Regions from separate parts of the Halopseudomonas oceani genome, predicted to be linked through region 2. Evidence: riboswitches for the same ligand, from Rfam matches in the RefSeq annotation. Region 2 holds a riboswitch; the other holds the start of a gene.
What was found. Region 2 has a riboswitch for cobalamin ahead of ACKPCU_RS04670 (TonB-dependent receptor domain-containing protein). Riboswitches for the same ligand answer to the same signal wherever they lie in the genome.

Region 1 (15,846 bases), 1.3 Mb from region 2:
GCCGGAAGGAACCGACCAGCATTACACCACCGAGGTCGCCGCAGCGCTGGAGGCTCAGCTCATGAGGCAAGCCGGAGTGCTCTCGGTGCACCGTTTCACTGGCGCCACCGGCCCCAGTTTTTACTACAACCTCAACCGGTATCCGAAGGCCCCCAATCGGGCACGGCTGGTGGTCAATACCCGATCACTCGCTGACACCAGGCCGCTGATCCATTGGGTGCGCGATAGCGTAGCAGAGCAATGGCCCGAGCTGGATGTAGTGGCGACAACCCTGGGGCAGGGGCCGCCGCGCGAGGCACCGGTCGAGTTACGGGTTTACCATCCGGACGACCGTCAGCGTATTGCCTCTGCGGAGCAGTTGTTCGCGCTGCTCAAGCAGGTGCCGGGCGCGGTGGATGTGCGCCACGATATCGACCTCGGGGTGCCGACCGTCAGGATCGAGGTGGACGATGCCCAGGCGCAGCGCTTCGGGTTGAACCGGGCCGATGTGGCGCAGGCGCTGTTCCGCCAGAGTCTCGGAACGACGGTTGAGCAATATCGCCAGGAGCTGGACCCGATTCCGATCTTGTTACGCACCCACGAGGGCAGTCAGCAATCCCTGCAGCGACTGCTGTCTGCCAACGTGTTTAATGCACAGGGGCAGGCCGTGCCGCTGACTGCCGTGGCGAGAGTGGTGCCCGCCTGGCAGCCAGCGAGTATTCGCCAGCGTGATGGCGTGCGTGTGCTGACGGTGACTGCCGGCCTGGAGCAGGGCTACAGCTTCAGTCAGGTTCTGCAGGCGCTGCAGGAACGGCTCACCCAGGTGGCATTGCCGGTCGGTACACGGCTGGAAATAGGCGGCGACAGTGAGGGCTCTGGCGATGCCAACCGTGCGCTGTTTACCACGGCACCCATCGGTATTCTGTTGTTGCTGTTCTTCCTGCTGCTGCAGTTCAATTCGTTCAAGCGCCTCGGCATCGTGCTGCTGACGGTGCCGCTTGCCAGCGCGGGCGTGCTGCCCGGATTGGTGTTTTCCGGTGTGCCGTTTGGCTTCCAGTCGCTGCTTGGGGTTATCGCGCTCGTTGGTATCGTGGTCAATAACGCGATTGTGCTGATCGACGTGGTGGATCAGGGCTTGGCGCAGGGCCGAACGATTGATCGGTCGGTGTCTGATGCGGTGGTGCGTCGAACCCGGCCGATTCTGTTGACGACGGCCACGACCATCGCCGGGCTGCTGCCGCTGGCATTCTCCAGTTCGACACTATGGCCGCCAATGGCCTGGGCGATTATTTCCGGCCTGCTGGCCTCCACGGTACTCACCTTGTTGGTGGTGCCAGCGGTCTGTCGGCTGTGGTTACGGCCGACCCTGTCAGCGACCGAAAGGGAGGCGGTGCAGATGAACTGAGGGCTGCACGGGAGTGCTGAAGATATTTTCAATAAATCTTCTGCAAGTGCTTGACTCGGTTGATAGAATCTATAAAATGCGCGCCAGTTCAGACGGACAAGGTGAGCGACTTAAGGTCGATTTCCAGCAGCCGTAAGAACGATGCGCAGCGGTAGTTCAGTTGGTTAGAATACCGGCCTGTCACGCCGGGGGTCGCGGGTTCGAGTCCCGTCCGCTGCGCCATTATTCAAGAAGCCCCAGTTCGCAAGAGCTGGGGTTTTTTTGTGTCTTTTTTTCGGGTTGACTCGGCGCTACTTCAGATGGCTCGGGTCAATCGGCTCGCCGTTCCAGGCGTGCAGTCGCCCGCGAATGTCCTCAAACATGGCGTCGTATTCATGATGCGCTGTCAGCGACATGAACTCCGGCGTCAATACGCCGTGTCGACGCAGAATATGGTCGACATTGCTGGCGAAGTTGAAAGCGGTATCACGCGGCAGCGAAAAGCGCTCGTGAATTTCGTTGTCGTTTACTGTGCCATCGACGGTGAAGTCCACGCCTTTGCGCTGATCTTCGATGCTGTAGCGGATGTCGAGGCTGAACCCGGTGTCGGATGGCAGCAGGCGGATACGGCTGATATGCAGGTGACCCGGTTCGAACATGTATTCCTCCGGTAAAAGGTTCGAGCAGTGTTCGTGGTTATAGAACGATTTCTCTGTGATGTGAACCGCCCGGCTGGCATAGGTCTTGCTCAATGTGGGTAGATCAATCGTGGCGGAGAAACATTCATGTCATCAGCGCTGGACTTCATGCTGGCAGCGCGGCGCAGCGAAATGCAAGGCTTGCAGGCCCTGTCGCTGACCTGTGCACTGGTTACCGAGGTAAGCCGCCTGGTGCATGCGCTGCAGCGTGAACGAGGTTACTCCAATTTCTGCCTGGGCGGTGAGGCTGATAGCCATCGCGAGTCCCTTGATGCACTCAGTGAGGCGGCCGCCGAGCAGGAAATTGTTGTGCGCAGGGCCTTCGAGCAGATCCACCCGGAAAGCAGCGTCGGCGCCGACAAGGCCCGTCTGTTCACGCGTATTGCTTATGTGTTGCATAGTCTGGACGGTCTGCCCGGGCTGCGTGAGCGCGTACGCGCCGAGTCGCTGTCGGCGGCTGAAGCCACGCGGCTGTTTTCCCGGCAGATCGCGGGATTGCTGGCCGTGGTGTTCGATGCGGCTGATACGGCGGTGGATCCGCGGGTAACGCGTGCTTTGGTTGCACTGTTCAATTTCATGCAGGGCAAGGAGCTGGCCGGGCAGGAGCGGGCGACAGGGGTAGCGGGTTTTATGGCCGGTTACTTCGATCCGGCGGTGCAGGGCAAGCTGCGTTTTCTGCAGGATGGTCAGGCGCGCTGCTTTGAGAGCTTTCAGCAGGCGGCAGACGCGCCGTCACTGGCATTGTGGCAGACGCTCTGTGCTGACGAGTTGCTTGAGCAGATTGCGCGCCTGCGGCAGATGGCCGAGCGCACTAGTACAGAGCAACGGGTGCAGGGCGCATTGGGCGATGTCTGGTTTGAGCTGACCACCCAGCGCATTGATGCGATGAAGCAGATTGAGGATCAGCTGGCTGTCCATCTGCAGCAGTTGTGTGCGGAGAAGATCGCGCAGGCGCAGGCCGATCTGGATAACCAGCGAAGATTGATACGCCAGTTGGACAAGCTGGATCACGGCAGTGCCGATCCGGCGGTCAAACTCTATAACGTGCAGGCGACCGACTTTCAGAGTCTGCCCAGCGAGGCGCCGGGCGGGCAGGTCAATGGCTCGCTGCTGGATCTGCTGCACGAGCAGACGGCGCGCCTGCAGCAGTTGCAGGACGAACTGGAGGACGCCCGCCAGACGCTTAACGAGCGCAAGGTGATCGAGCGCGCCAAGGGGCTGCTGATGAAGCAGCATGGCCTCAATGAGCAAGACGCCTACCGCGCCCTGCAGAATGCAGCGATGGAGCGCAATCAGCGTCTGGCCGAGGTTGCCCGTACGGTGTTGAGCTACAACGACATGCTCAAGGGCACCGGCAGCACGGCTGGTTGAATCAGTGTGGCCTGCACTGCGGTAGTGCGAGCTGCGTGCCATGGTGGTGCAATCCGATTCAGCAGTACGGCAGTTGACATGGCCTAGGTCGGTCACTACTCTCAGCCTCGCTTCAGGTTCCCTCCAATTCGAGGAGGGTGAAACTGGGAAGCCGGTGCGTCTGCCAGAGCAGACAATTCCGGCGCTGCCCCCGCAACGGTAAGCGACGTCCGCCAACAAGGCGAGGCACCTGAAATACGCCACTGTGCTGAATGCATGGGAAGGCTCAGGTAGTCGGACTCACGTCCAGTCGCAAGCCCGGAGACCGGCCTGATGCCTTTCACGACAGTGCGGTGGGCGCTGTAGGTGTGCGGCGTCCTCCCCGTGTTCATGCCGTGTTCCTGCCGCTCCAGCCTGTCCCGATCAGACAGTGTCGTACGGGTCGGTACGACGGAGCAGCCAAGCAGCATGACAATCCTTGCACGCGCCCCTCTGGCGCTGGGCCTTATTGGCCTGTCCTCCCTTTCTTTCGCCAGCACTGTGGATCTCGGTCGCGATGTCGTGACCGCCACCCGGACCAGTCACGCCAGCAATATTGCCGCCACTACGGTTTTCGAGCGGACCGATATCGAGCGCCTACAGGTCAATACGGCCGAAGAGCTGCTGCGCCGTGCAACCGGGGTCAACCTTATCAACAACGGCGGCCCGGGCAAGAGCACCTCGCTGCAGATTCGTGGTAGCAGCGACAAGCACGTGTTGGTGATGATCGACGGCGTGCGTGTCGGCTCGGCGACCTCAGGCGTTGCTGCACTGCAGAACCTGCCGGTTGAGCAGATCGAACGGATCGAGATCGTCCGCGGCCCACGCTCAAGCCTGTATGGCTCCGAGGCCCTTGGCGGTGTAGTGCAGATCTTTACCCGCAAAGGTGGTGATGGTCTGACGCCGTATTTCTCGACCACTGTTGGCAGTCGCCAGCATCGCGCCGGTACCGCCGGTGTCTCCGGTGGCGATGACAATGCCTGGTTCAACCTGGGTATCAGCAGTCTGGATACCGAGGGCTACGATGCGCGGCCATCCCGCGAGAAGGACCACGACGGCTACCGTGAACTGTCGGCCAGCTTGTCCGGCGGCTACCGTTTCGCCAACGGCTTGCTGCTGGATGCCAATCTCCTGCAGGTCGAGTCGCACAACGATTACGACTCCGGCAACAAGGCCAACGCCGACAGTGTGTTGAGAGCCTATGGCGCGCGCGCGCGATTTGCGCCGTCGTCGTTCTGGGATGTCACCCTGCAGGTGGGCCGCAGCGAGGACAAGAACGAAAACTACAAGGGTAGTAGTTTCGATACCCGCTACGACACGCGCCGTGACAGTGCAAGCTGGCAGAACGACCTGGCGCTGAGCGCCAATCAGCTGCTGACTGTCGGTTATGACTGGCAGCAGGACAGCATCAGCAGCAGCGTCGATTACCCGGAAGACAGCCGTTACAACCACGGTCTGTTTGCCCAATACCTGTTGCAGGCAGGTCGCCATGAGTGGCAGCTGGGGCTGCGTCATGACGATAACGAAGCATACAGTGAGCACACCACCGGCAGTGTCGGTTACGGCTATGCGCTAACCGACAGCATCAGTCTGACCACCAGCTACGGTACGGCCTTTAGGGCCCCGACCTTCAACGAGCTGTATTACCCCGGATATGGCAACCCGGCTATCGAGGCGGAGACCTCACGTAACCTGGAAGTCGGGCTGCGTGGCCAGCACCGTTGGGGTAGTTGGTCGGCCAACGCCTTCCGCAATGACATCGACGACATGATTGCCAGCGTCCGTGTTGGCGGAGTGTCGATGGCCGAGAACGTCGATAAGGCGCGTATCACCGGTCTGGAGCTGGAAGTGCTGACTCAGCAGCTGGGTTGGAGCTGGCAGGCGAACCTGACCCTGCAGGACCCGGAGAACCGCTCCAGCAGCGCTGATGACGACCTGCTGCTGCGTCGGGTGCCGGAGCAGATTTTCAACCTGGATGTCGACCGCCGCTTTGGCCGTATCGGTCTGGGTGCGAGCGTCCACGCCGAGGGTCGCCGCTGGAATAACGCCACCAACACCAGCGACCTGCATGGCTACAACACCGTTGAGCTGCGGGCCGAGTACTGGCTGAGTGATGCCTGGCGGGTGCAGGCACGGGTCAGCAACCTGTTCGACAACGAGTATGAAACCGCCGCGACCTATACGCAGCCGGGCCGTGCAGGGTATCTGACTCTGCGTTACCAGCCGCTGTAATCGCGTCGTTTGACTGGCGCCGCCGTTCGCGGTGGCGCCCTGAATAAAAAGCCGGGCAATGCCCGGCATTGACGTTTGGAAAAACCGCAAAGGAGAAAGGCTGTGCTGAAGACCTCGAAACATACCCAACTGGTGGTTGGCGCGCTGCTGCTGGCGCTGATGATCATGACGCGCGGTAGCCACTTCCCGCAGCTCAACCTGCCAAGCGCCTCCTGGGCGGTGTTCTTCCTGGTCGGCGTGCTGCTGCGCCCGGTCTGGGCGTATCCGCTGTTTTTTGCCGCTGCTGTGGCGGTGGACGTGCTGACCGTTGGCTGGGCCAATGTGGGGCACCATTGCATGACCATCGCCTACTGGGCGCTGCTGCCCGGCTACGCGGCTCTGTGGTTCGGCGGCCGTCTGTACGCTGGCTGGCACCGTGAACAGGCCTCGTCGCTGCTGGTTCTGGTACCGACCATGATGGTCAGCGCGCTGGTCTGTCAGGTGTTTACCAGCGGTGGCTTTTACTGGTTCTCCGGCCGCTACGCCGAGCCGACTTTTGTTGGCATGATCGAGCGTCTGGCTCATTACTACCCGTCCTATCTGAGCACCATGGCGGCCTACGTTGCCGTGGCGGTCGTGCTGTACGTGGGTGCGCGCAGTGCGGCAGCGCTGTTCGGTAACTCGAGCCAGCGCGCATGAGCGAATCTGCCGAGCGCGATCAGCGCCACCGCGAGCGCATGCAGCGCAAGAAGCAGGTGGTTGATGAGAAAATCGCCCAGGCACCTGACGAACGCGGCGTGCTGCTGGTGCTGACCGGCAATGGCAAGGGCAAGAGCAGCTCCGGTTTCGGCATGGCCGCCCGCGCGCTAGGGCATGGTCTGCGCGTAGGTATCGTGCAGTTCATCAAGGGCGCGCGCAGTACCGGTGAGGAAACCTTCTTCCGGCGCTTCCCTGATGAGGTGCGCTATCACGTTATGGGCGCCGGCTTTACCTGGGAAACCCAGAACCGGCAGGACGACATCGCCAAGGCCGAAGCCGCCTGGGCCGTAGCGGTTGAGCTGATGCGCGATCCGCAGGTCGCGCTGGTGCTGCTGGATGAGCTGAATATCGCGCTGAAATACGGTTACCTGCAGCTCGATCAGGTGATCGCCGATATTCAGGCGCGGCCGGCCCATCAGCACGTGGTCGTCACCGGCCGCGGTGCGCCGCCGGCGTTGGTTGAGGCTGCGGACACCGTGACCGATATGGGCATGACCAAGCACGCGTTCAAGGCGGGCATCAAGGCGCAGAAGGGGGTGGAGTTTTGACCGCACGCGCTTGCCCGGCGATGCTGATCGCCGCACCGGCCTCGGGGCAGGGCAAAACCACAGTGACTGCTGCATTGGCGCGGCTGCACAGCCGGCAGGGCAGAAAGGTGCGGGTGTTCAAATGTGGCCCGGACTTTCTTGATCCGATGATTCTGCAGGCCGCCAGTGGTGCGCCGGTGTATCAGCTGGACTTGTGGATGGTTGGCCTGGAGCAGTCCCGCCGGTTGCTCTGGGAAGCGGCGGCCGAAGCCGATCTGATTCTGATTGAGGGCGTCATGGGGTTGTTCGACGGTACGCCGTCTGCAGCTGATCTTGCCCGTGAGTTTGGCGTGCCGGTACTGGGTGTTATCGATGGCTCCTGTATGGCGCAAACCTTTGCGGCGGTGGCCTGGGGGCTGGCGAACTTCCAGCCGGATCTGGGCTTTGCCGGGGTGCTGGGCAACAAGCTGGGCAGTGTTCGTCACGGCGAGATTCTGCGCGACAGTCTGCCGGACAGCCTGCACTGGTATGGCGGCCTGCCCAGAGCCGCTGACCTCGAACTGCCGAGCCGACACCTTGGGTTGGTACAGGCCGCCGAGCTGCCGGATCTGCTGGCGCGGCTGGATGCCGCAGCCGATGCCTTGGAGCAGAGCAGTGGTGCCCCTTTGCCGGAACCGGTGAGCTTCCCGGCACCGAGTGCCGAGGCGCTGCAGCCGTTGTTGGCGGGCGTGCGTATCGGTGTGGCGCGAGATCAGGCCTTTGCCTTTGTCTATCAGGCCAATCTGGCGCTGCTGCAGGCGATGGGCGCTGAACTTAGCTTCTTCTCGCCGCTTGCCGACGAGGCGCTGCCGGAAGTCGACAGTGTGTATCTGCCCGGCGGCTATCCCGAGTTGCACGGCGAGACCCTGGCCGCGAATGCGGTGATGGCGCAGGCGCTGCAAGCCCATCACGCCGCTGGCAAGCCGCTGGTCGCCGAGTGCGGCGGGATGCTGTATCTGCTGGATGCCCTGACCGACCGTGATGGCGTGCAGCACCGCATGGCCGGATTGCTGCCGGGCAAGGCGGTGATGCAGTTACGCCTGGCGGCACTGGCGCTGCAGGAGGTGCGCTTGCCCGAGGGCACGCTGCGCGGCCACACCTTCCATCATTCGCTGCTGGATACCCGACTGGAAGCGTTGGCACAGGGCGAATGTCCGAACTACCGGCGCACCAGCGAAGCGGTGTTTCGTGACAGCCGGCTGACGGCGTCCTACATCCATTTCTACCTGCCGAGCAATCCGCAGGCTGCGGCGGCGCTGTTCCGGCCATGACCCGGCACGCCTTTGACCCGCAGGAGCGTGACGCGGTGTACCGCGCCATTCGCGAGCGCCGCGACATGCGCCACTTTGCTGCGGGCGAGGTACCGCAAGAGCAGTTGCAGCGTTTGTTGCAGGCCGCGCATCAGGCCCCGAGCGTCGGCCTGATGCAGCCCTGGCGCTTTGTGCGAATTACCCGCCAAGCGCTACGCGAGTCGATCCATCAGTTGGTGGAACAGGAGCGGCTGGAGACGGCGCGTGCCCTGGGCGAGCGGGAGGACGAGTTCATGCGACTCAAGGTCGAAGGGGTACTGAGCTGCGCTGAGCTGCTGGTCGCAGCCTTGCCGCCGGGGCGCGAGGCGCATGTGTTCGGTCGCCGGACCATGCCAGACATGGATCTGGCCTCGGTCGCCTGCGCCATCCAGAACCTCTGGCTGGCGGCGCGGACGGAAGGGCTGGGGCTGGGCTGGGTCTCGCTGTTCGATCCGCAGGCGCTGGCCGACCTGCTGGCGTTGCCAGCGGGTGCGCGACCGGTCGCGGTGCTCTGTCTGGGCCCGGTCGATGCGTTCTACAGCCGGCCGATGCTGGAGCAAGAACGCTGGGCTGAGGCCCGACCGCTGGATGACATGCTGTTTACCGATCAATGGGAGGAGCGCTGATGAGCGCGTTCGGGCCGCAACGTATTGTTTGCCTGTCGACTGAAACCTGCGAAGTGCTCTATGCGCTCGGTGAACAGCAGCGCATTGTCGGCATCTCCGGCTTCACCGTGCGGCCCCCGCAGGCGCGCAAGGAAAAACCCAAGATCGGCGCGTTCACCAGCGCGAAGCACGACGAGATTCTCGCTCTGCAGCCGGATCTGGTGCTGGGTTACTGCGACCTGCAGGCAGACATAGTTGCCGACCTGGCGCGGGCAGGGCTGGAAGTTCACCTGTTCAACCAGCGCAGTATTGCCGGCATCTTGGCAATGATTCGTACGCTGGGGGCGCTGGTGGGCGCGGCAGATCGCGCCGAGGCGCTGGTTCAGGAACTGGAAGGGCGCATGGCGGCGGTTGCCGCGCAGGCAGCGGCACTGCCGCGTCGCCCGCGAGTGTATTTCGAGGAGTGGAATGAGCCGCTGATCAGTGGCATCGGCTGGGTCAGCGAGTTGATCGCTCTGGCCGGTGGCGAGGATTGCTTCAGTGATCTGGCCGCACTGCCGCGGGCGAAGCAGCGCATCATCGCCGACCCGCTTGAAGTGGTGCGGCGCGCGCCCGATATCATCATCGGCTCCTGGTGCGGCAAGCGCTTTTGCCCGGAACAGGTGGTCGAGCGTGACGGCTGGAATCAGGTTCCGGCGGTGGCGCAGGCGCAGCTGTTCGAGATCAAGTCGGCCGACATTCTGCAGCCGGGGATCGGCGCACTGACCGACGGGTTGGATCAGCTCGCTGCGCTGATTCGCCAGTGGGCGCTTTCATGAGTCTGCTCGGGCCGCTGGTGGTGGCTGGGGTGACGCTGGATGCGCTGCTGGGTGAACCGCGTCGGCATCATCCGCTGGTGGGCTTTGGCAATCTCGCCGCTGGGCTGGAGCAGCGTCTGAATACCACGGCTGGCGGCAGCATCGCCCGCGGCGCGCTGGCCTGGGTGCTGGCAGTGGTACCGCCGATAGCCCTGGTCTGGTGGCTGGCGGCGCAGCCAGTGATCGGCTGGCTGGTATCACTGCTGTGTCTGTACGCGGCCATCGGTTGGGAAAGCCTTGGCGCCCATGCCCGGCCCGTTGCACAGGCGCTGGAGCGCGGGGATCTGCCGCGCGCGCGCGAGCTGGTCGGACGCATGGTCAGCCGCGACACCCGTGCGCTGGACGAGGAGGGCGTCGCCCGCGCTACCGTCGAATCGGTGCTGGAGAATGGCAGTGACGCGGTGTTTTCGGCGCTGTTTTGGTTTGCTGTGGCCGGCGCCCCCGGTGTTGTTCTGTACCGACTGGCCAACACGTTGGATGCGATGTGGGGTTACCGCTCGCCGCGTTTTCTGCTGTTCGGCCGCGTCGCGGCGCGGCTGGACGATGTGCTCAATTTTATTCCTGCCCGGCTGGTGGCGGTGAGCTACGCACTGTGCGGCAACGCGCGGCTGGCCTGGCGTTGCTGGCGCAGCCAGGCTCGGCTGTGGGACAGCCCCAACGCCGGACCGGTGATGGCCGCAGGTGCCGGTGCGCTGGAGCGCGAGCTGGGTGGCCCGGCGATGTATCACGGCCGAGTCGAACAGCGCCCGCTGCTTGGCGAAGGGCCGCGTGCGGTGGCCGCCGATATTGACCGTGCGCTGCTGCTGGTGCGTCGCAGCGTGCTGCTGTGGGTGCTGGTGATCGTACTGATCTGGGGAGTTAGCCATGCTTGAACACGGAGGGCGTTTGCGTGAAGCCGCCCGGCGCTTCAACCGGCCGGTAGAGCAGTGGCTTGACCTGTCCACCGGCATCTCGCCCTTTGCCTGGCCGATACCGGCGCTGCCGCAATCTATCTGGCAGCGCCTGCCCGAAACCGACGATAACCTGTCAGGCGTGGCCGGTGACTATTACGGTGCCCCTGCCGCGCTGCCGGTGGCTGGCTCGCAGGCGGCCATTCAGGCGTTACCGCTGTTGCGCGCCCCAAGTCGGGTCGGGGTGCTGGAGCCGACCTACGCCGAGCATGCCGACGCGTGGCGCCGGGCCGGGCACGCGGTGCGCAGCGTGCAGCTGGATGACGTTGCCGACGTGCTGCCGCAGCTGGATGTGCTGCTCGCAGTGAATCCGAACAACCCCACCGCTCAACTGCTTACAACCGAGCAACTGCTGAAATGGCACGCCGAGCTGGCGAGCCGGGGTGGCTGGCTGCTGGTTGATGAAGCCTTTATGGATGTTACACCCGAGCACAGCCTTGCCAGCTTCACCGACCGGGAAGGGCTAATCGTGCTGCGTTCGCTGGGTAAGTTCTTTGGTCTGGCCGGTCTGCGTTTGGGATTTGTGCTGGCGGCTCCTGCCTTGCTGGGCCAACTGGAGAAGGCTCTGGGCCCCTGGGCCGTGAGCGGTCCGGCCCGGGCGGTCGGCCTTGCCGCGCTGCTGGATGCCAGCACCCAGCAGCTCTGGCGCTATCGGCTGAAGACCGCCAGTGAGCGGCTCGATGCGCTGCTGATACAGGCGGGTCTGAGCGGCGGGGCGGGTTGTGGCTTGTTCCAGTGGCGTGAGTCGGAACGCGCCGAGCGGCTGTACCTCAATCTGGCCCTGCAGGGCGTACTCGTGCGCCTGTTCCCGGCCCTCAACGGACTGCGTTTTGGTCTGCCCCATCACCAGCGCGACTGGGAACGGCTTGAGCAGGCCTTGAACACGAGCATGAGAGCACGACAATGACAACGCTGATGGTGCAGGGCACCACCTCTGATGCCGGCAAGAGTACGCTGGTCAGCGCCTTGTGCCGCTGGCTGGTCCGTCAGAACGTGGTGGTGGCGCCGTTCAAGCCGCAGAACATGGCGCTGAACGCGGCGGTCACCGCCAATGGCGGCGAGATCGGCCGGGCGCAGGCGGTGCAGGCGCAGGCCGCGCGCGTGCCGACCCACACCGACCTCAATCCGATTCTGCTTAAGCCCAATACCGACGTGGGGGCGCAGGTGATCATCAACGGCCACCCGATCGGCACCATGGATGCGGTGAGCTACCACGCTTACAAGCCGACCGCGATGCAGGCGGTGCTGGCAGCTCATGGTCGTCTTTGCGAGTGGGCGCAGGTCGTGATGGTGGAAGGCGCCGGTTCGCCGGCCGAGATCAATCTGCGTGAAGGCGATATCGCCAATATGGGCTTTGCCGAGGCGGTTGATTGCCCGGTGATCATCGTTGCCGACATCGACAAGGGCGGGGTATTCGCGCACCTGGCCGGCACGCTGGCGCTGCTGTCCGAATCAGAGCAGGCCCGGGTAAGGGGCTTTGTCATCAACCGTTTCCGTGGCGACATCGCGCTGTTGGAGCCGGGGCTGCGGTGGCTGGAGCAGTACACCGGCAAGCCGGTGCTCGGCGTTCTGCCGTATCTGCAGGATCTGCATCTGGAGGCGGAAGATGCGGTCGAGACGCGGCAGGTCGGCGGCGCTGCCGACGCGCTGCGGGTCGTGGTGCCGGTGTTGCCGCGTATCAGCAATCACACCGACTTTGATCCGTTGCGCCTGCATCCGCAGGTTGACCTGCAGTTCATTCCGGCCGGGCAGGCGTTGCCGCCGGCTGACCTCATTATTCTGCCCGGCTCCAAGAGCGTACGGGCGGATCTGCAGCATCTGCGCGCGGAGGGCTGGGATCAGGATATCGCTCGTCATCTGCGCTACGGCGGTCGGCTGCTGGGCATTTGCGGCGGCTTTCAGATGCTGGGTAACTGTGTTGATGATCCGCTCGGACTTGAAGGGCCGGCTGGTACAGAGCGGGGTCTGGGATTGTTGGACATGGTCACCGAGTTGCGTATCGATAAGCAGCTGCGCAATGTTCGCGGACGGCTGAGCCTCGACCACGCGGAGGTCAGTGGCTATGAAATTCACGCCGGCACCAGCGAGGGGGACGCGCTCGAGAACCCCTTGGTGTTGCTCGATGACGACCGCGCCGATGGTGTGCTGAGTGATGACGGGCAGATAGCCGGTACCTACCTGCATGGCCTGTTCGAGTCCCCTGCAGCGCAGCAGGCACTGCTTGGCTGGGCCGGTTTGCAGCAGGCGCAGGGCGTCGACTACGCCGCCTTGCGCGAGCGCGATCTGGATCGGCTCGCCGACCTGGTTGAGCAGCATTTGGATACCGCAGCGTTGCGCGAGCTGTGCGGGGTGGCTCATGGCTGAGTTGATTCTCGGTGGTGCGCGTTCCGGCAAGAGCCGATACGCCGAGCAGCGCGCAACTGAAAGCGGGTTGGACGTGGTGTATATCGCGACCTGCCTGCCACGCGATGAGGAGATGCGCGAGCGGGTTGAACGCCACCGTCATCAGCGACCGGCAGATTGGGCGCTGGTCGAGGAGCCGTTGGCACTGGCGCGGGCACTTGCTGAGCAGGCGCGGGCTGACCGCTGCCTGCTGGTCGATTGCCTGACGCTGTGGCTGAGCAACCTGCTGCTGACTGACGACCCGCAAGCATGGGTGCGCGAGCGCAGCGCGTTGCTGGACGTGCTTACCACCTTGCCCGGGCGCATTCTGCTGGTCAGCAACGAAACCGGTCTGGGCGTCGTGCCGATGGGCGAGTTGACCCGCCGTTTTGTCGATGAGGCCGGCTGGCTGCATCAAGCGCTGGCGGCAACCTGTGAACGTGTGGTGTTCTGCGTTGCGGGTCTGCCGCAAGTGTTAAAAGGAGAAAAGCTGTGACAACACCGTGGTGGCAACAGCCGGTCGTACCTTTGGATGCGGGCCGCTTGGCTCAGGCGTTGGCGCGAGAGGCACAACTCACCAAGCCCGCCGGTTCCCTGGGGCGCCTGGAACAGGTCGCGGTAACCCTGGCCAGCCTGCAGCGCCGTGGCACACCCAGCCTGGAGCGCATCTGGATCAGCGTTTTTGCCGCCGATCACGGTATCGCGGTTGAAGGGGTGTCGGCCTTTCCGCAGGAAGTCACCGGACAGATGCTGGCCAATTTTGCCCAGGGTGGCGCTGCGATCAGTGTACTGGCGCGGCATCTTGGCGCACCGCTGGAACTGATCGACCTGGGGTTGGCGCACGAGATTGCGCCGCTACCGGGGGTGCACCATCTCAATATTGCCGCGGGTACAGCGAGTTTCCTGCACGGCGCAGCAATGACCGCAGCGCAATGCGATGCCGCGCTGCGCGTCGGTCAGGAGGCTGTTCAGCGGGCTGTCGAGGATGGTGCCGAGCTATTTATCGGTGGTGAGATGGGGATAGGCAATACCAGCAGCGCCTGTGCGCTGTCGGCCTTGCTGCTGGACCAGCCGGTGAGCGAGCTGGTGGGCCTTGGCACCGGACTCACGGCGCTTGGATTACGGCACAAGAGCAGGATCATCGAGCGGGCTGTGGCCCATCATCGCCCGCATGCCAATGACGCGTTTGAGACGCTGCGTCGGGTTGGTGGGCTGGAGGTGGCGGCGCTTGCCGGGGCCTATGTCGCAGCTGCGCAGAACGGCCTGCCGGTGCTGGTGGACGGTTACATCAGTACGGCCGCCGCGTTATGCGCCGTACGCATGAACACAGACGTTCGTCGCTGGTTGCTCTACAGCCACCGTGGCGCTGAGCCGGGGCATCGTTTTCTGCTACAGGAGCTGGATGCTGAACCTTTGCTGTCTCTGGATCTGCGCCTGGGGGAGGCGAGCGGCGCGGCCCTGGCGGTACCGCTGCTGCAGGCCGCCTGCAGGCTACACAATGAAATGGCGACCTTCGCAGAGGCGGCAGTCTCGGGGAGCCTGGTATGAGTCTGCGGTTGCTGCTGCTGCGCCATGGCGAGACACAGCAAGGCGGTGGTCTGCGTGGCAGTATCGATGACGATCTCACCGACCTGGGATGGCAGCAGATGTGGGGGGCACTGCCGGCATTACCTGACTGGCAGCGTATTGTCAGTTCCCCGCTACGCAGGTGCGGCCTGTTTGCGCTGCAGCTGAGCCTGCGCGACGGGCTCCCTTTGAGTTATGCCGACGGCCTGCGCGAACTGCACTTCGGCCAATGGGAAGGCCGTCACCCCAGCGATCTGATGCTGGACCAGGCTGACGCGCTGGGCGCCTTCTGGTCTGACCCTTATGGTTTCACGCCGCCGGATGGTGAGCCTGTGGCCCGGTTTGCCGAGCGGGTCTGGGCGGCGCTGGCGCAGCTGGAGCGCGAGTACCCTGACCAGACGTTGCTGCTGGTCACTCACGGCGGCGTGATGCGCTTGTTGCTTGCCGCAGCACGGGGTTTGCCCGCCGCGCAGTTACTGCAGGTTGAGGTGGCCCACGGCGCGCTGTATCGCCTGACCTACCGGAACGGTCGCGTTGAGGAGCTCCCGGCATGATTCCCTTTGGCCTCGCCCTGCAACTGCTGAGCCGCATACCTGTGCGACTGTGGCGTGAGCCGACCGGTCAGGAGCTCGGCCGCTCACTGTTGTGGTATCCGGCTGTTGGGCTGTTGCTCGGCTTTGCGCTGCTGCTTCTGAGCTGGCTGCTTGGCGGTGTTGCTACGCCGCTGGCTGCCGCGCTGTTGCTGGTTTTCTGGGTCTGGTTTAGCGGCGGTCTGCACCTTGACGGGCTGGCCGATACGGCGGATGCCTGGGTCGGCGGCATGGGGAGTGCCGAACGGACTTTGAAGATCATGAAGGATCCGGCCTGCGGACCGGTCGGGGTGACCGTGCTGGTCTTGCTGCTGCTGGTGAAGTGGGCGGCACTGGTCAGCCTGCTTGAAACTGCGGCTTGGCCGGCATTGCTGCTGGCGCCCTGGCTGGCGCGCGGCGCGCTGGCCGGGCTGCTGCTGAGTACGCCCTATGTACGGCCTCAGGGGATGGGCTCGCTGCTGGTGGCGCAGATGCCCCGTGAGCGTCTGAAGCTAACGCTGCTACTGCACACCGGCCTGACCTTGTGCCTCGGCTGGGTTGGCCTGTTGGCGCTGGTCGTGACCATCAGCCTGCTGGCGTTGTGGCGACGTTCGCTGCTCGCTCGGCTGGGCGGTACAACGG
Region 2 (15,846 bases):
AGGACGCATTATGCCTGATCAGCGGGGCCGGGCGGCAAGTTGGAGCGACGGGCTGTGCTGGAGTTCATGCGGGTGAGGGGCGGATGCCGGCACCAATACCCCCCGCACGGGGCGGGGGGTATTGGCACGGCGCTGGCTGTGGGTGGTGCTTACAGCTGCGGGGTCCAGGTCACGCTCAGCAGTGCCGCGCGGCCTTGTTCTTTGTAGCTGTAGTCAGTCGACGGCGCCGGAAAGGGGGCGGTGGGTCGCTGGTACATGCCGAGATGGTAGTCGCGGTCGAGCACGTTGCTGACCTTCAGATCCAGGCGGGTTGAGGCGGTCGCCTGCCAGTTGGCGCGCAGGTCGAGCGTGCCGTAACCAGCCAGCGTGCTGCTGTTGGCAGCATCGGCAAAGCGCTCGCTGAACAGCGCCCAGGTTGCGCCCACGCCGAAGTCACCAAACTGACGATCCAGGTCGCTGGTCAGTGTGCGTTTTGCACGCAGTTGCAGGGTTTTGCCTGTCTGGCGGTCACGTGGGTCGATGAAGCTGACGGCGGTCCGCGAGGCCCAGCCCATGACGTCGGTGCTCATGGCCAGCTCCAGGCCGTTGATGCGCGCTTCGTCGACGTTGTTCATCTGGAACGTGCTGGAGTCCCAGACAATCAGATCCTTGATGTCGGTGCGATAAAGAGAGGCTTCCCACTGGCTGTTCAGCAAGTCTCCACGCCATTGCAGCTCGAAGGTACGAGAGTGTTCAGGGTCCAGGTCTGGGTTGCCACCCCAGCCCGGCGGCGCGTAGAGGTCGTTGAACGTCGGTGCACGGAAGGCGGTTGCATAGCTGACAATCCATTGCTGGCTGTCTCCGCTGGGGATGGCCAGTGCGGCGTTCCAGGTGTTGTGCTCACCAAAATGCTGATTGTCGTCGTGGCGCACGCCCAGCTCGGTGCTGATGCTTTCCCCAGTCCAGCTGTGCTGCGCGAACAGGCCGATGTTTTCGCGACGGTCCTTGGTGTAGGCGTTGGTAGAGTCCAGTTTGTCGCGTTGCCAGTCAGCCCCTACGTTGAGCTGCTGGTCAGCAGACAGGTCGATGTAGTTCAACCAGCTGACAGAGTGACGCTCGGTTTTAATCTGGCCGTCATTGAAGCGAGAGCCGACGGTTTTGTTACGGTCTTCGCTGCTGCCCAGCTCCAGGCGGCTGCGCCAGCTGGTGGTCAGCTGGCCTTGCAGGTAGGCAGCATAGCCGCGTACGCGGAACTGGTTTTCCGGGTTGGCCGGGTTGAACTCGTAGGCGTCATCAAACTCGCTTTTGCCATTCTGTTCGTTGACGCTGAGACCTGCGCTCCAGTCCTCGTTGAAGGCGTGATCAAAGCGGGCGAAATAGCTCTTGGTGCGTTGGCCGTCATCATCGCGGTCGTTGCCAAGGTTATCCTCGGTGAGGTCAAAACCTTCTGTTTCATTCAGGGTTGCGCCGAGGATGAAGCGGCTATTGTCGTTGCCGCCGCTGATATCAATGCTGCGCTCGAATGTGTGGTTGCTACCAACTCCCAGTCGAATGGTTGGCTGCAGGCCTGCTTGACCCTGCCGGGTGAATATCTGGATTACGCCGCCGATGGCGTCGGCGCCGTAGACCGCCGAGCGCGGACCGCGTACCACTTCGACGCGCTCGATATTGTCGATGTTCAGGTAATCAAGCCGCGCGCCGCCCGTGGTTGCTGAGGCGATACGTTGTCCGTCTACCAGTACCAGGGTCTGGTCAGTTTTGCCGCCGCGAACGAAGTACGACAGCACGCCGCCATTGCTGTTTAGCTGAACACCCGGAACGCGGCGAAGCAGTTCCGGCACGCTGCGGGCCTGGAGGCGCTCGATGTCGTCCCGGTCAAAGACGGTGTTGGCTGCCAGCGCCGATTCGCGTGGTTGCTCAAGGCGGGACGCAGTGATGATGGTTTCAGGCAGATTGAGAGCATCGTTGGCCTGAGCAACAGCGCAGGCTAACAGGCCGGGGATGATCAGCAGTGACTTGTTCATTGGTTTCCTCAAAAGTTCGGCTTTTGAGGAGGGCGGGAAGTCAGGAGGCAGGCCACGGCGCGGCGACTGCACGCTGACCGGTGACGCCCTCCGCGACACCTCAGCAGACAGCGGGCACGGCAGTGCCGTGGCTGTACTCGCGCTGGGCCGGTCTCCGGACTCGGAATCAGAGCATCATCGCCTTCCCATGCTGAGCACAGTGGCGTTGTCGATGATACTGGCAGGGCAGGCCTGCGATTCCTTACCGTTGCGGGGGCAGTGTCGGATTTGCACCGACTTCCCGTTTCACCCGGGCTGCAGAGCAGCCTCGGGCACCCAGGCGACTGGAAGTGGGGCGGACTCTAGGGCTTTCGGCCCGGCGGGTCAAGTCTCAGCCAAGTCGGCTGAGACGGGTACGGATTGCGTTTTCGATGCCGGCTGCATCAAGCCCGCACTCGGCGAGCATCTCAGCGGGCTTGGCGTGCTCGACATAGAGATCGGGCAGGCCGAGGTTGAGCACCGGCAGGTTGATGCCTTCGGCCAGCAACCACTCGTTGACTGCGCTGCCGGCACCGCCCATGACGGCGTTTTCTTCGACGGTGACCAGCAGGTCATGGCTGGCGCTTAGCTCTGCAATCAGCTGGGTGTCCAGCGGTTTGACGAAGCGCATGTTGGCCACGGTCGCGTTGAGCGCCTCGGCGGCCTTGCTGGCGTGCTGGTGCAGGGTGCCGAAACACAAAATGGCGACCTGCTCACCCCGGCGGGTTACCGCGCCCTTGCCGATTGGCAACGGTTCCAGTGCCGGATCAATCGGTACGCCGGGGCCGGTGCCACGCGGATAGCGCACGGCGGCCGGGCCTTCGTGCAGGAACCCGGTGGTCAGCATTTGACGGGTTTCGTTCTCGTCGGCCGGTGCCATGATCAGCATGTTCGGCAGGCAGCGCAGGTACGACAGATCAAAGCTGCCGGCGTGGGTCGGACCGTCCTCGCCAACCAGGCCGGCTCGGTCGATGGCGAACAGCACATCCAGATTTTGTACCGCAACGTCGTGGATCAGCTGATCGTAGCCGCGCTGCAGGAAGGTCGAGTAGATGGCAACCACCGGCTTGGCACCTTCGCAAGCCATGCCAGCTGCGAGGGTGACAGCGTGCTGCTCGGCGATGGCAACATCGAAGTAGCGCTTGGGAAAACGTTCGGAGAAGGCGATCAGATCCGAGCCTTCCTTCATTGCCGGGGTAATGCCGATCAGGCGCTCGTCCTGCTCGGCCATGTCGCACAGCCACTGGCCAAAGATGTTGGAGAACTTGGGTTTGCTGACGCCATTGCTCGGGGCCTTGGGTTCCAGCTTGGTGATCGCATGGTAGCCGATCGGGTCCGCCTCGGCGGGCGAGAAGCCCTTGCCCTTCTGGGTGATTACATGGAGGAACTGCGGGCCCTTGAGCTCGCGCATGTTCTTCAGGGTGCGCACCAGGGTTGGCAGGTCGTGGCCATCGATCGGGCCGATATAGTTCCAGCCCAGTTCCTCGAACAGGGTGCCCGGCACCAGCATGCCCTTGGCGTGCTCTTCGGTCTTGCGTGCCAGCTCCCAGGCCGGCGGGATCTTCGCCAGTACCTTTTTGCTGCCTTCACGCATGTGCGAGTAGGTGCGGCTGGAGAGAATTTTGGCCAAGTAGTTGGACAGGCCGCCGACATTGCGCGAGATCGACATGTCGTTGTCGTTCAGCACCACCAGCATGTTGGCCTCGACTTCCGAGGCGTGGTTCAGTGCTTCAAAAGCCATGCCTGCGGTCAGCGCGCCATCGCCGATTACTGCGACGGTGCGGCGGTCCAGCCCCTGCAGCCCGGCAGCGATAGCCATGCCCAGGCCGGCGCTGATCGAGGTGCTGGAGTGGCCGACGCCAAAGGTGTCGTAGGGGCTTTCGCTGCGGCGCGGGAAGGCCGCGAGGCCGTTTTTCTGGCGCAGGCTGGCCATCTGTTCGCGGCGGCCGGTGAGGATCTTGTGCGGGTAGGCCTGATGGCCTACGTCCCACAGCAGGCGGTCATCCGGCGTGTGGTAGACATAGTGCAATGCAATGGTTAGCTCAATGACGCCGAGGCCAGCACCAAAATGACCGCCGGTCTGGCCCACACTCCAGAGCAGAAAGGCGCGCAGTTCATCGGCCAGTTCTGGCAGCTGACTTTCGTCGAGCGCGCGCAGCGACTCGGTGTCGTCGACACAGTCCAGCAGCGGTGTGCTGGGGCGATGGAGCGGGATTTCGTGGAAAGTGCTGGGCATCAAACAAGGCTCTGGGTGCCACTGTCGGTGGCGGGAAAACAAGGGCGCAGTTTAACCGATGCAGGGCAATAGCCCAACTGCGCGCAGGGGTATCTCAGAAGCGGCGCTGAACGGTGTAGTCAGCCAACTGGCGCAAGCGCTCTGCCGCAGGACCGAACTCAGCGACGGCGGTGAGCGCCTGGTCGCGCAGCTCAGCGGCCAGGCGATGGGCACCGTCCAGCCCGAGCAGTGCCGGGTAGGTCGGTTTGTCACGGGCCAGGTCGGCGCCCTGCTGCTTGCCCAGCACGCTGGTGTCGCTCTCGATATCGAGGATGTCGTCCTGCACCTGAAACGCCAAACCGACGCTGTCGGCATAGCGGCCCAGGGCGGCCAGTTGGGCGGGGTTGATGCGCTCGCTGGCCAGCGCGCCCAATTGCACGCTGGCGCGAATCAGGGCACCGGTTTTGTGCCGATGCATGGATTCCAGCGTGGCCTGATCCAGTTTTTCGCCGACCGCGCCCAGATCGATTGCCTGCCCGCCAACCATACCTTGCGGGCCGGCGGCGTGGCCGAGCAGTTGGACCATGCGCAGGCGGGTTTCTGCCTGCGAGAGCGGCGCAGATGCCAGCAGCTCAAAGGCCAGCGCCTGCAAGCCGTCACCGGCAAGTATCGCGGTGGCCTCATCGAAGGCACGGTGGCAGGTGGGCTGACCGCGGCGCAGGTCGTCGTTGTCCATGGCGGGCAAGTCGTCGTGTATCAGCGAGTAGGCGTGAATCAGCTCGACGGCCCCGGCAGCGTGATCTGCCTGCCCCGGCTTGCCGCCGGCGGCCTCGCAACTCGCATAGGCCAGCAGCGGCCGCATCCGTTTGCCGCCAATCACGACGCTGTAGCGCATGGCGCTGTAGAGGCGATCGAGGCGAGGCTGAGGGGTATCCAGCTGGCTACTCAAAAAGGCGTTGATACGTTGCTGGCAGGATTCGAGGTACTGCTGAAAGTCGCTCATTCGCCAGTGCCGTCAAAAGGCTCGGTGCCTAGCTCGCCATTATTTTCGATCAACTGCTGGACCTTCTGCTCAGCCTGCGCGAGTGCTTGCTGGCACTCGCGGGTCAGGGCGACGCCCTGCTCAAAGGCGCTGAGCGACTCTTCCAGACTGAGGTCTGCGCTTTCCAGGCGTTCTACCAGTGCCTGCAGCGAGCCTAGCGACTGCTCGAAATCTACGGCAGTTTTCTTCCGGGCCATGCGTTACCTCATCCGGCGGTGATTCAAACGGCTGAACATTACCCAAGGGGCAGGGGCGGGTCAATTGGTGTGGCGTCGCGCAGGGGGGTGGTAGCATTGATACAGATCAGCAAATGTGTCGTTTTTTTGACTCTGTTAATGTCTTTCAATGCGGTGTTGATTACAATTTGACATCACTCTTACTTCTTCTTCTGATCTGCCATGACCGATGAATCCAAAGTGGTTGTTGCTGCTCCGGCTCAGCAGCGCGATCCGATTATTAAGGCGCTTCAGCAGGCCGGGCTTGATTGTGAGCTGATTTGCCAGCCGCAGGATTGCAGTGAAGCGCCGCTATGTCGTTGGCTTGCCCCTGACCAACTGAGCGAGCGCAGCCGCGTGCGCTTTGTTCTGGAAGATGCTATTGCCACGCTGGAGCAGACGCGTCACGCCTTTCGTTCGCGCCAGTTGGCGGCGCTCCGCCATCGCTTGCAAGGGCTATTGCAAAGCTTGTCAGAGGATGGGCTCTAGGGTAGCGTGTTTCTTTACAAAGAGACGGCTTTGCCGGTCAGGACGCAAGGGCCTGAAAGACAAGGCGCTGCAGCCCCGAGCTTTTTCAGCTTGGGGCTGCAGCGCCTTTTTTGTTGCCTGGACAAACCCGCATAACAACAGTCGGCCGCCGTCTGGAGGGTTGCCCATTCACTGTCATGGATTTGATAACCGTGCTTAAACCGGTACTCGACAAGCTGGGGCTTGATGCCTGCGGCCTGCAACAGCGGCTGCATTTTCTCGATTGGACCGACGCAGATGGCGAGCGCTTACGCCGGGTTGCCAGTTTTGGCGAACGGACCAGCCATGAATTTGTTGAGGCGCTCTATGAGCGCTTGAAACAGTATCCGGAAACGCAGGCGATTCTCCGCGGCGACGGCTTGGTCGAGCGCCTGAAGCACAGCCAGCGTGGCTACTACAGCCGCCTGTTCTGTGGCGAGATTGACCAGCGCTATCTGGAAGAGCGTGTGCGCATCGGGCACATACACGAACAGGTTGGGGTTGAGCTCAAGTGGTATCTGGGCGCGTATCGGCTGTACCTGAGTCGCATGCTCGGCAACTGGTTCGACGATCTGAGCGTGGAACAGGAGTCAAGGCTGGCGGATTTCGACAGTCTGCTGAAGATTGTCTTTTTTGATATGAGCCTGGCCGCTGATGCCTATATCGACGCCGAGCACCGTGCCCTGGAAGCCAGCGAAGCCCGATACGCCCATGCCCTGCGCGGTGCCAACGATGGTATCTGGGACTGGGATCTTCAGCATGATCAGCTGTACGTCTCCGAGCGCTGGGCCAGCATGCTTGGGTTGACTCAGGCGCAGGTCGGGCAGCGTTCGATGCATTGGTTTGAGCGCGTGCACCCGGACGATCAGGCTGAGTTGCAGGCGGCGATTCAGCAGCACCTCAAAGGTGGCTCGCCCTGGATTCGGCACGAGTATCGAATGCGTCGCAGCGACGGCAGCTATCTCTGGGTATTGACCCGGGGGGTGGTTGAGGTGGATGTCTCCGGCTGTCGCCGACTGGCCGGGTCGCAGACCGATATCAGCGAGCGCCAGCGCTTTCAGCGTGAGCTGGAGCATGCTGCACGGCACGATCCGCTGACCGGGCTGATCAATCGACACCAGCTCAACATTCAGCTGCAGCGCACCGCAGCCCAACTGAACCGCCCTGGTGCGCGTCACGCGGCTTTGCTGTTTATCGATCTGGACCGCTTCAAGCTGATTAACGACAGCCTCGGCCACGCCGCCGGTGATCGGGTATTGCTGATGGTGGCAGAGCGGCTGCGCACCTGCCTGCGGCCTGGCGATCAGCTCGCCCGTTTTGGCGGCGATGAGTTTGTCATGCTGCTGGATGATCTGGCGTGCGCTGAGGATGCCGAGACAGTAGCAACGCGGGTGCTCTCGGCGCTGCGTGAACCGCTGTGTTTTGGTGAGCGTTGCCTGGTGGTCAGCGCCAGTATCGGTGTTGCCCCGCTGTTGCCGGGGCAGGGACTGGAGGACGCCTTGCAGGCCGCCGACCTGGCACTTTACGGCGCAAAGGAGTCGGGAAAGGCGCGCTTCGAGCGGTTCGACCAGTCGATGCAGCAGCGGGCGCGGCAGCGTTTGAGGCTGGAAAGTAATGTGCTGCAGGCGCTGCAGCGAGACGAGTTTACCCTGCACTATCAGCCGATCTTTGATCTGCGTACGCCAGATCAGCCACCAGTGGCGGTCGAGGTACTGTTGCGCTGGTCCCACGAGGGCGAATCCGTTTCGCCTGCCGCCTTTATCCCGGTACTGGAGGAATCAGGCGAGATTGTGCGGGTTGGCTACTGGGTACTGGAGCAGGCCTGCCGCCAGGCGCAAAGCTGGCAACTCGATGGGGTCGGGCCGCTGCGCTGCTCGGTGAATCTGTCTGGCCGGCAGTTGCAGGAAGCGGATTTTGTACAGCGTGTACGGGATATTCTGAAATCCACTGGATACGCCGCCAGCGGACTGGTGCTGGAAATTACCGAAAGTCTGTTGATCGATCACGATTCGCGGGTGCTCGCCAGCCTGCGTGAACTCGCCGAGATGGGCGTGCGTATTGCGCTGGATGACTTTGGTACCGGCTACTGCTCGCTTGGCTACCTTAATCGTTTTCCGCTGCACATCATCAAGCTGGATCGCAGCTTTTTGCACGAGACCCACGAAAATACCCGGCAACTCACCATCTGCAGAGCGATCATCGCGCTGAGCCACAGCTTGGGGCTGGAGGTCGTTGCCGAGGGAATCGAACACTTGAGTCAGGTCGATTTGATGCTGCAGGAAGGGTGCACGCTGGGGCAGGGCTTCAAACTGGGCTTCCCCATGTGCGCCGACGATCTGAAAGACTTGCTTGTTCCTTGATGTTTACCACTGCGCCGCGCTACTGCAGGGCAGGGTGCATCCCTGTTTGCCGGGCTGGCGCTGGCCAGTGCGCAGATTACCGCGGCGGTGGAGCAGCAAAGCAGTGTCAGTGACGAAATCAGCCGCAGTTTGCAACGTATCCGCCTGGGCAGCGTGACCAACCTAGAGGCGATGGCCGAAAACGATGAGCATGCCGCCGAGCTGATGGCGCTGGTGCAGCGACTGGAGGGGCTGGCCGGCGAGTTCTGGCAGGCGCACCGCGCCCGCTCAGACATCTCCCCAGAGGTGCTGCAGCATGGTCAGCGCGACCACCGGGGCAGTCTCGGTGCGCAGTACCCGCGGGCCGAAACGGGCAGCGTGGAACCCCGCTTGCTCAGCCTGCACGATCTCGCCAGCGCTCAGGCCGCCCTCCGGGCCGATCAGCAGAGCGGCTGAGCGGGGTGCCGGCAGACTGGTCAGATCCTGCTCGGTGCGGTGGTGCAGGACCAGCTTGACCTCGACCTGCAGCCCGGACAGCCAGTCCTGCAGTGCCATTGGTGGATGGATTGCCGGCACTGTGCTGCGGCCGCATTGTTCGCAGGCGCTGACGGCGATCTGCTGCCAATGAGCCTGGCGCTTGTCGGCGCGCTCGCCCTGCAGCTTGACCTCGCAGCGTTCGGTGAACAGCGGGGTGATTTCGCTGACGCCCAGCTCGACCGCCTTCTGAATGGCCCAGTCCATGCGCTCGCCACGGGATAACGCCTGCCCGAGGTGGGTATGCAGCGGCGACTCGGGTGTGCCGGGCACCGGTTGCTGCAGGGTTATGGTCACTTCGCGTTTGCTCACCGCGCTGACTTCGCCCGGCCATTCCTGGCCGGTGCCGTTGAAGATTTGCACCGGTGCCCCGGGCGCCAGACGCAGAACTCGGCCGATGTAGTGGGCAACGTCGCCGTCGAGAATGACCTCGCCCGCCGCCAGCGGGCGATCCAGATAAAAGCGGGATACGCGCATGCGATCAGTCCCGGGTGGCCAGCTGGATACCTTCCCAGGCAACGCTGGCAAGGTGGTCGATCTGGTCCGGCGTGATCACGTAGGGCGGCATGAAGTACACCACGCTGCCGAGTGGGCGCAGCATTGCCTGATTTTTCAGTGCGTGCTGATAGACCCGGATGCCGCGGCGCTCCTGCCACGGATAGGCCTCTCGGGTCGCCTTGTCCTTGACCATCTCGATGGCCAGCACCATGCCGGTCTGGCGGACTTCGGCTACATGCGGATGGTCGACGAAGTGGGCGGTGGCCTTGGCCATGTGTGCCGACAGCGCCTTGTTGGCCTCGATCACATTGCCCTGTTCCAGCAGGTCCAGGGTTGCCAGTGCTGCGGCGCAAGCCAGCGGGTTGCCGGTATAGCTGTGCGAGTGCAGGAAGGCGCGCATGCTCTCGTAGTCGTCGTAGAACGCCTGATAGATGGTGTCGTTGGTCATGCACACGGCCATTGGCAGATAGCCGCCGGTCAGCGCCTTGGAGAGGCAGAGGAAGTCCGGGGCAATATCGGCCTGCTCGCAGGCAAACAGGCTGCCGGTGCGGCCGAAGCCGACTGCGATTTCATCGTGAATCAGGTGAACGCCATAGCGGTCGCAGGCTTCGCGCAGCAGCTTGAGGTACACCGGGTGGTACATGCGCATACCGCCAGCGCACTGGATCAGCGGCTCGACAATGACCGCGGCAATCTCCTCGTGCTGCTCGGCCAGGGTCTTTTCCATGTGCGCAAACATCTGCCGGCTGTGTTCCTCCCAGCTAACGCCTTCCTCTCGGTAGTAGCAGTCGGGGGAGGGGACGGTGATCACGTCCATCAACAGCGGCTGGTAGGTTTCCTTGTACAGCGCGACGTCACCGACGGCCAGGGCCGCCAGGGTTTCGCCATGGTAGCTGTTGGTCAGGGTGACGAAGCGCTTCTTCTGCGGCTTGCCGGTGTTGAGCCAGTAATGGAAGCTCATTTTCAGCGCCACTTCGATGCAGGAGGAACCGTTGTCAGCATAGAAGCAGCGGGTCAACGGCGCAGGGGTCATTTTCACCAGACGCTCGGACAGTTCGATCACCGGGGTGTGGCTGAATCCGGCGAGAATCACGTGCTCAAGGGAGTCGAGCTGGTCCTTTATGCGCTGGTTGATATGGGGGTTGGCGTGGCCAAAGATGTTGACCCACCACGAACTGACAGCATCCATGTAGCGGTTGCCTTCGAAGTCATGCAGCCAGATGCCTTCGCCCCGCTGAATCGGGATGACCGGCATGTGCTCGTGGTCTTTCATCTGGGTACAGGGATGCCAGAGCACCGAAATGTCGCGTTGCATCCACTCGTTGTTCAAGCCCATGTTCACCTCGTGTTGGATTGGCCAGGTGAGCGATTGTACATGAGCAGTGTGGGGGCTGCAGAGAGCGGCCGGGGGCGTGCGCCACCGGCCACGGAGGTGGTTCAGCGGGTGCCGAACACCACCATAGTCTTGCCTTTGACGTCGATCAGGCCCTGTTCCTCAAGGCTTTTCAGCACGCGGCCAACCATTTCCCGGGAGCAGCCGACGATGCGGCCGATTTCCTGGCGGGTAATCTTGATCTGCATGCCATCGGGGTGGGTCATGGCGTCAGGCTGCTTGCACAGCTCAAGCAGGGTGCCAGCAACCCGTCCAGTCACGTCGAGAAACGCCAGATCGCCAACCTTGCGCGTGGTTTTGCGCAGGCGCTCAGCCATTTGTCGGCCGACGGCGTAGAGCAGTTCGGGATCACGCTGGGTCAGTTCACGGAACTTGCTGTAGCTGACTTCCGCTACTTCACATTCGGTTTTGGCGCGCACCCAGGCGCTGCGGTCGTGCTGCGCCGGTGACAGATCGAACAGCCCCATTTCGCCGAAAAAATCGCCCTGGTTCAGGTAGGCGATGATCATTTCGCGGCCGTGCTCATCTTCGATCAGGATCGTGACCGAGCCCTTGACGATATAGAAGAGACTGTCTGATTGGTCGCCCGCATGGATCAGCGTGCTACGTGTAGCAAAACGCCTGCGATGGCAGTGGGCGAGAAAAGCATCGATGTTTTTTATTTTAGGAGTCAGGTTGATTGAAACCATTAAAAGCGTGTCCTGGCCGTAGTCGCGCGTATCCAAGATGCGGCGCATCCATGTGAGCCTCAGCTTGAGACTGATACGAATTATGTCCAGTTTTTACCCGTATGACCAGTGCGGACATCTGTCGCAGGTGGCTGTGGTATTCTCGCGGCCTCTGAGCGAATTTCCGGCGGGAGTGGGTGATGAAAGCAACGGTCAAGTGGGTCGATGGGGTCATGTTTCTTGGTGAGTCCGGCAGCGGCCACACGGTAGTGATGGATGGCCCGCCGGAAGCAGGCGGGCGCAATATGGGTATCCGCCCGATGGAAACGGTGCTGGTGGGGTTGGGTGGCTGTGCCAGCTTTGATGTGGTCAGCATCCTCAAGAAGGCCCGTCAGGATATTCGGGATGTGCACACCGAACTGGCCGCCGAGCGCGCTGACGTTGAACCCAAGGTCTTCACCAAGATCCACCTGCACTTCGTGGTAACGGGCAAGAACCTCAAGGAAGCGCACGTCAAGCGCGCGGTCGAGCTGTCTGCCGAGAAGTACTGCTCGGCTTCGATCCTGATGGGGCGCGCCGGTGTGGAAGTGACCCACGACTACGAAATCGTCGAAATCGACTGATCTGCTGTCTGCGGGCGTTGCAGTCTGCGCGCCCGTTTTCTTTATGGCGCTCGACGGCCAGTCTGTTGGCGAACTGGGCCCTTTCACGCTGACCATGGTGCGCTACCATCGGGCTCCTCTATAACAACAAGCAGGGAGTTTTCATGCGTGCGTCCATGTTGGTAGGCAAATTGTTGATGCTGGTTTTTTGGCTGACGGTCATCCTCAGCCTGTTTGGTCTCGTCCCGGTACCCAATCCACAGCGTCTGCAGATGATCGCGTTGATCGTGCTGGGTGTGCATGTGCTGGAATGTCTGCTGACGTTCGGCAAGCTGAAAAAAACCGGTGCGCTGGGCGTGCATCTGGTGCAGGTCATGTTGTTCGGGGTGTTGCATCTGCGCCACCCCGATACCGTGCGAGCAATGAATCAGGCCTTGTAAGTGGCCTTGGTCATTACCCTGGAGAGCAGCACCATGGCTTGCTTGATCGGCTCCGGGAATACCGCGCCACCAGCTTCCAGTGCCTGGTGACCATGTTCGATCTCGTCTTCGCGCATCTGTTCCAGAATGGCGCGTGACTTGATGTCTTCCTCCGGCAGCTGGGTCAGGTGATCGTCCAGGTGGCGTTCGACCAGCTGTTCGGTTGCTGCGACGAAGCCCAGGCTGATGCGGTCGCTGATCAGCCCGGCGGTTGCACCAATGCCGAACGACATGCCGTAGAACAGCGGATTGAACACGCTGGTGCGACTGCCCAGCTCCTTGAGGCGCTGCTCGCACCAGGCCAGGTGGTCAATCTCTTCAGTTGCAGCGTGCTCCATCTTGTCGCGTACTTCGGGCAGCTTGGCGGTCAGCGCTTGGCCCTGATAAAGCGCCTGTGCGCACACCTCGCCAGTATGGTTTATTCGCATCAGTCCGGCGATGTGCTGACGTTCCTCATCGTCCAGCGGCACATTGGCCAGGTGCTGGGCAGGTGAGGGGCGCTGAGCCTGGGCTGCACCGGGAATCAGTGTGCGCAGTGACTGGTCGGCCTGGTTCAGCAGGCGGTCGATGAAACTGTAGTGTCGAGTGCTCATGGTGGCTCCTCCTGCCCTCTGCGGCTTAGCCCGGCGGCCAGGTCATCTGGCGTTTGCCAAGGACATGCAGGTGAATATGGTATACGGTCTGGCCACCCTGTTCATTGCAGTTGAACACGGTACGGTATCCTGCTTCGCAGCCCAGCTCTTTCGCCAGTTTCTGTGCGGTATAGACCATGTGACCGACAACGGCGCGATCGTCTTCGGTGACGTCGTCCAGTGTGGCGATGTGCTTTTTCGGGATCACCAGAAAGTGCACTGGCGCCTGCGGGTTGATATCGTGAAAGGCGAAGACCTGATCATCTTCGTATATCTTCTTGGACGGAATCTTGCCGTCGATGATCTTGCAGAACAGACAATCCACGCTGCGCTCCTTGGTTTGCTTAGGGCGCGGTCGGTGACCGCATCATCGGCAGTGTAACGCAGGCAAACGGATTGGCACTATCGGGAAGTGCGTAGCATGGCGCGCTGCGCAGCAGAGGAGGCGTTGGTTGAAAAACGATATTCACGACCTTGGGTTGGTGCTGGATTCGCGTGTCCGGTTGATCGTCATTGAGTCCTGGCAGGAATTGCGGGTGCTTGAAACCATCGGCTCGCTGGCCGTGCAACGCGCGCAGACATGGTACACCTGGAATCATCTGGATGGTCTGAGTCGGCTCGGTTTTGGTGCTGACCTTGACCCGGAGCGGGATACCCGCGATGCAGGTGTTGCGCTTGATGTGGTGCGAGAGTCTGGCGAGAACGCGCTGTATGTGTTCTGCGATCTGCACCCGTTCCTTGACTCGCCGCGCATCGTCCGGCAGTTGAAGACTCTTGCCATGAACCCGGGAGTGACGGGTCCGACGCTGATTTTGATCAGTCACGGTGTCACTCTGCCGCCGGAACTCGGCCGGCTGGCGGCCCGGCTGCAATTGAGCATGCCGTCCGAAGAAGAGCTCACCGCGATTGTGCGGGAGGAAGCGATCCGCTGGAGCGAGGCCAACCGTGGTCAGCGGGTGCGTACTGATAACCGCACGTTGCAGCAGGTGGTACGCAACCTGCGCGGCACGACCCATGATGAGGCGCGTCGACTGGCCCGCAACCTGATCATCGACGACGGCGCTATTGACCAGAGCGACCTGCCGAACCTGAACAAGGCGAAGTTCGAGCTGCTCGGCCTGGATGGCGTGCTCAGCTATGAGCAGGAAACTGCCCGCTTTGGCGAGGTGGGCGGCTTGCAAAAACTGAAAGCCTGGTTGGCGGACCGGCAGGCAGTGTTCAGCAGCGCGGGGAGCGTTCAGGATATGCCGCGCGGCGTCTTGCTGGTCGGCGTGCAGGGTGCCGGCAAGAGCCTGGCTGCCAAGGCTGTCGCCGGCCTGTGGGGGATGCCGTTGCTGCGGCTCGACATGGCTGGGCTGTATAACAAGTACATTGGGGAAACAGAGAAAAATCTGCGCGAGGCATTGCAGTTGGCGGATGCACTTGAGCCTTGCGTTCTCTGGATCGATGAAATCGAAAAGGGTGTTGCCGCAGATCAGAGTGACAGTGGCGTTTCGCGCCGTATGCTGGGCAGCCTGTTGACCTGGATGGCGGAACGGCAATCGCGGGTTTTTCTGGTGGCGACCGCCAATGATGTGTCGCAACTGCCGCCGGAACTGATCCGCAAGGGGCGGATCGATGAGCTGTTCTTTGTCGATCTGCCGGATGAGGCCGTACGTGCCGAAATCTTCGGCATTCACTTGGCCAAGCGCGACCTTGATCCGAGTCAGTTCGATCTGCAGCAGTTGGCGCAGGCCAGTGAAGGATTTTCTGGCGCGGAGATCGAACAGGCGGTGGTGTCGGCGGTTTATGCGACTGCAGCCAGTGGGGAGCTGCTGGGCGGGCGCGACATACTGGCGGCAATTGGTCGGACTTCACCACTGTCAGTCGTCATGGCCGAAAAGCTGCAAGCCCTGCGCGCCTGGGCGCAGGACAGGGCCGTGAGGGCGGATTAGAAGGGCTTGACTACAACCAGAATAACAATACCCACCAAAGCCAGCACTGGAGCCTCGTTGAACCAGCGGTAGTAGACGTGTGAGCGAGTATTGGCGTCAGCCGCGAAGCGGGTTCGAATGCGACCGCAGAGGTGGTGGTAGATTACCAGCAGGGTGACCAGCGTCAGCTTGGCGTGCATCCAGCCCTGGCTTAGCCAGCCCGGGTTTAGATAGAGCATCCAGCCACCGAGCAGCAGGGCGATGATCATGGAGGGGTTCATTATTCCGCGCAGCAGCTTGCGCTCCATGATCTTGAAACGCTCGCGACTGATCTCGTCTTCGGCCTGAGCGTGATAGACGAACAGGCGGGGCAGGTAGAACAGGCCGGCAAACCAGGTAATCACGGCCATGATGTGAAAGGCTTTTATCCAGAGGTACACGCGTCTCTCCTGTAAGCTGGCTGGCGCCGGGTCAGCGCTGGTAATTTCCGCCAGCGCTTTTATCATAGGGGACCGTTTTGCGGCACCGTTGCGCAGGCTGGCCGCAGGTTACCAATAATTCAAACGCAATTCAGGATGTGATGATGATCAAAGTAGGCATTGTAGGCGGAACCGGCTACACCGGTGTTGAGTTGCTGCGGCTGTTGGCCCAGCACCCCGAAGCGCATGTCGAGGTCATCACGTCGCGATCTGAAGAAGGCCTCTGCGTTGCAGATATGTATCCCAATCTGCGCGGTCACTACGATTACCTGCGTTTTTCTGTGCCGGATGTCGCTGCCCTCGGCGCTT

Region 1: another riboswitch for cobalamin. It lies ahead of btuB (TonB-dependent vitamin B12 receptor); the one in region 2 lies ahead of ACKPCU_RS04670 (TonB-dependent receptor domain-containing protein).

The regions. Positions count from the first base shown of each region.
Region 1 covers NZ_OY781932.1:2,304,256-2,320,101, forward strand. Annotated here, with positions in the region: gene ACKPCU_RS10980 (efflux RND transporter permease subunit) at 1-1,384, shown strand, start outside; tRNA gene ACKPCU_RS10985 (tRNA-Asp) at 1,530-1,606, shown strand; gene ACKPCU_RS10990 (DUF5064 family protein) at 1,675-2,022, opposite strand; gene ACKPCU_RS10995 (nitrate- and nitrite sensing domain-containing protein) at 2,149-3,432, shown strand; cobalamin riboswitch at 3,530-3,759, shown strand; gene btuB (TonB-dependent vitamin B12 receptor) at 3,880-5,682, shown strand; gene ACKPCU_RS11005 (hypothetical protein) at 5,785-6,360, shown strand; gene cobO (cob(I)yrinic acid a,c-diamide adenosyltransferase) at 6,357-6,968, shown strand; gene ACKPCU_RS11015 (cobyrinate a,c-diamide synthase) at 6,965-8,257, shown strand; gene bluB (5,6-dimethylbenzimidazole synthase) at 8,254-8,901, shown strand; gene ACKPCU_RS11025 (cobalamin-binding protein) at 8,901-9,698, shown strand; gene cbiB (adenosylcobinamide-phosphate synthase CbiB) at 9,695-10,609, shown strand; gene cobD (threonine-phosphate decarboxylase CobD) at 10,602-11,594, shown strand; gene ACKPCU_RS11040 (cobyric acid synthase) at 11,591-13,051, shown strand; gene cobU (bifunctional adenosylcobinamide kinase/adenosylcobinamide-phosphate guanylyltransferase) at 13,044-13,565, shown strand; gene cobT (nicotinate-nucleotide--dimethylbenzimidazole phosphoribosyltransferase) at 13,562-14,617, shown strand; gene ACKPCU_RS11055 (histidine phosphatase family protein) at 14,614-15,189, shown strand; gene ACKPCU_RS11060 (adenosylcobinamide-GDP ribazoletransferase) at 15,186-15,846, shown strand, end outside.
Region 2 covers NZ_OY781932.1:989,543-1,005,388, forward strand. Annotated here, with positions in the region: gene ACKPCU_RS04670 (TonB-dependent receptor domain-containing protein) at 150-2,003, opposite strand; cobalamin riboswitch at 2,132-2,336, opposite strand; gene dxs (1-deoxy-D-xylulose-5-phosphate synthase) at 2,374-4,257, opposite strand; gene ACKPCU_RS04680 (polyprenyl synthetase family protein) at 4,352-5,239, opposite strand; gene ACKPCU_RS04685 (exodeoxyribonuclease VII small subunit) at 5,236-5,475, opposite strand; gene ACKPCU_RS04690 (hypothetical protein) at 5,677-5,982, shown strand; gene ACKPCU_RS04695 (EAL domain-containing protein) at 6,174-8,360, shown strand; gene ACKPCU_RS04700 (16S rRNA (uracil(1498)-N(3))-methyltransferase) at 8,628-9,350, opposite strand; gene ACKPCU_RS04705 (adenosylmethionine--8-amino-7-oxononanoate transaminase) at 9,355-10,707, opposite strand; gene crp (cAMP-activated global transcriptional regulator CRP) at 10,809-11,453, opposite strand; gene ACKPCU_RS04715 (OsmC family protein) at 11,633-12,055, shown strand; gene ACKPCU_RS04720 (DUF1145 domain-containing protein) at 12,199-12,474, shown strand; gene coq7 (2-polyprenyl-3-methyl-6-methoxy-1,4-benzoquinone monooxygenase) at 12,462-13,106, opposite strand; gene ACKPCU_RS04730 (histidine triad nucleotide-binding protein) at 13,132-13,470, opposite strand; gene ACKPCU_RS04735 (AAA family ATPase) at 13,598-15,079, shown strand; gene hemJ (protoporphyrinogen oxidase HemJ) at 15,076-15,468, opposite strand; gene argC (N-acetyl-gamma-glutamyl-phosphate reductase) at 15,642-15,846, shown strand, end outside.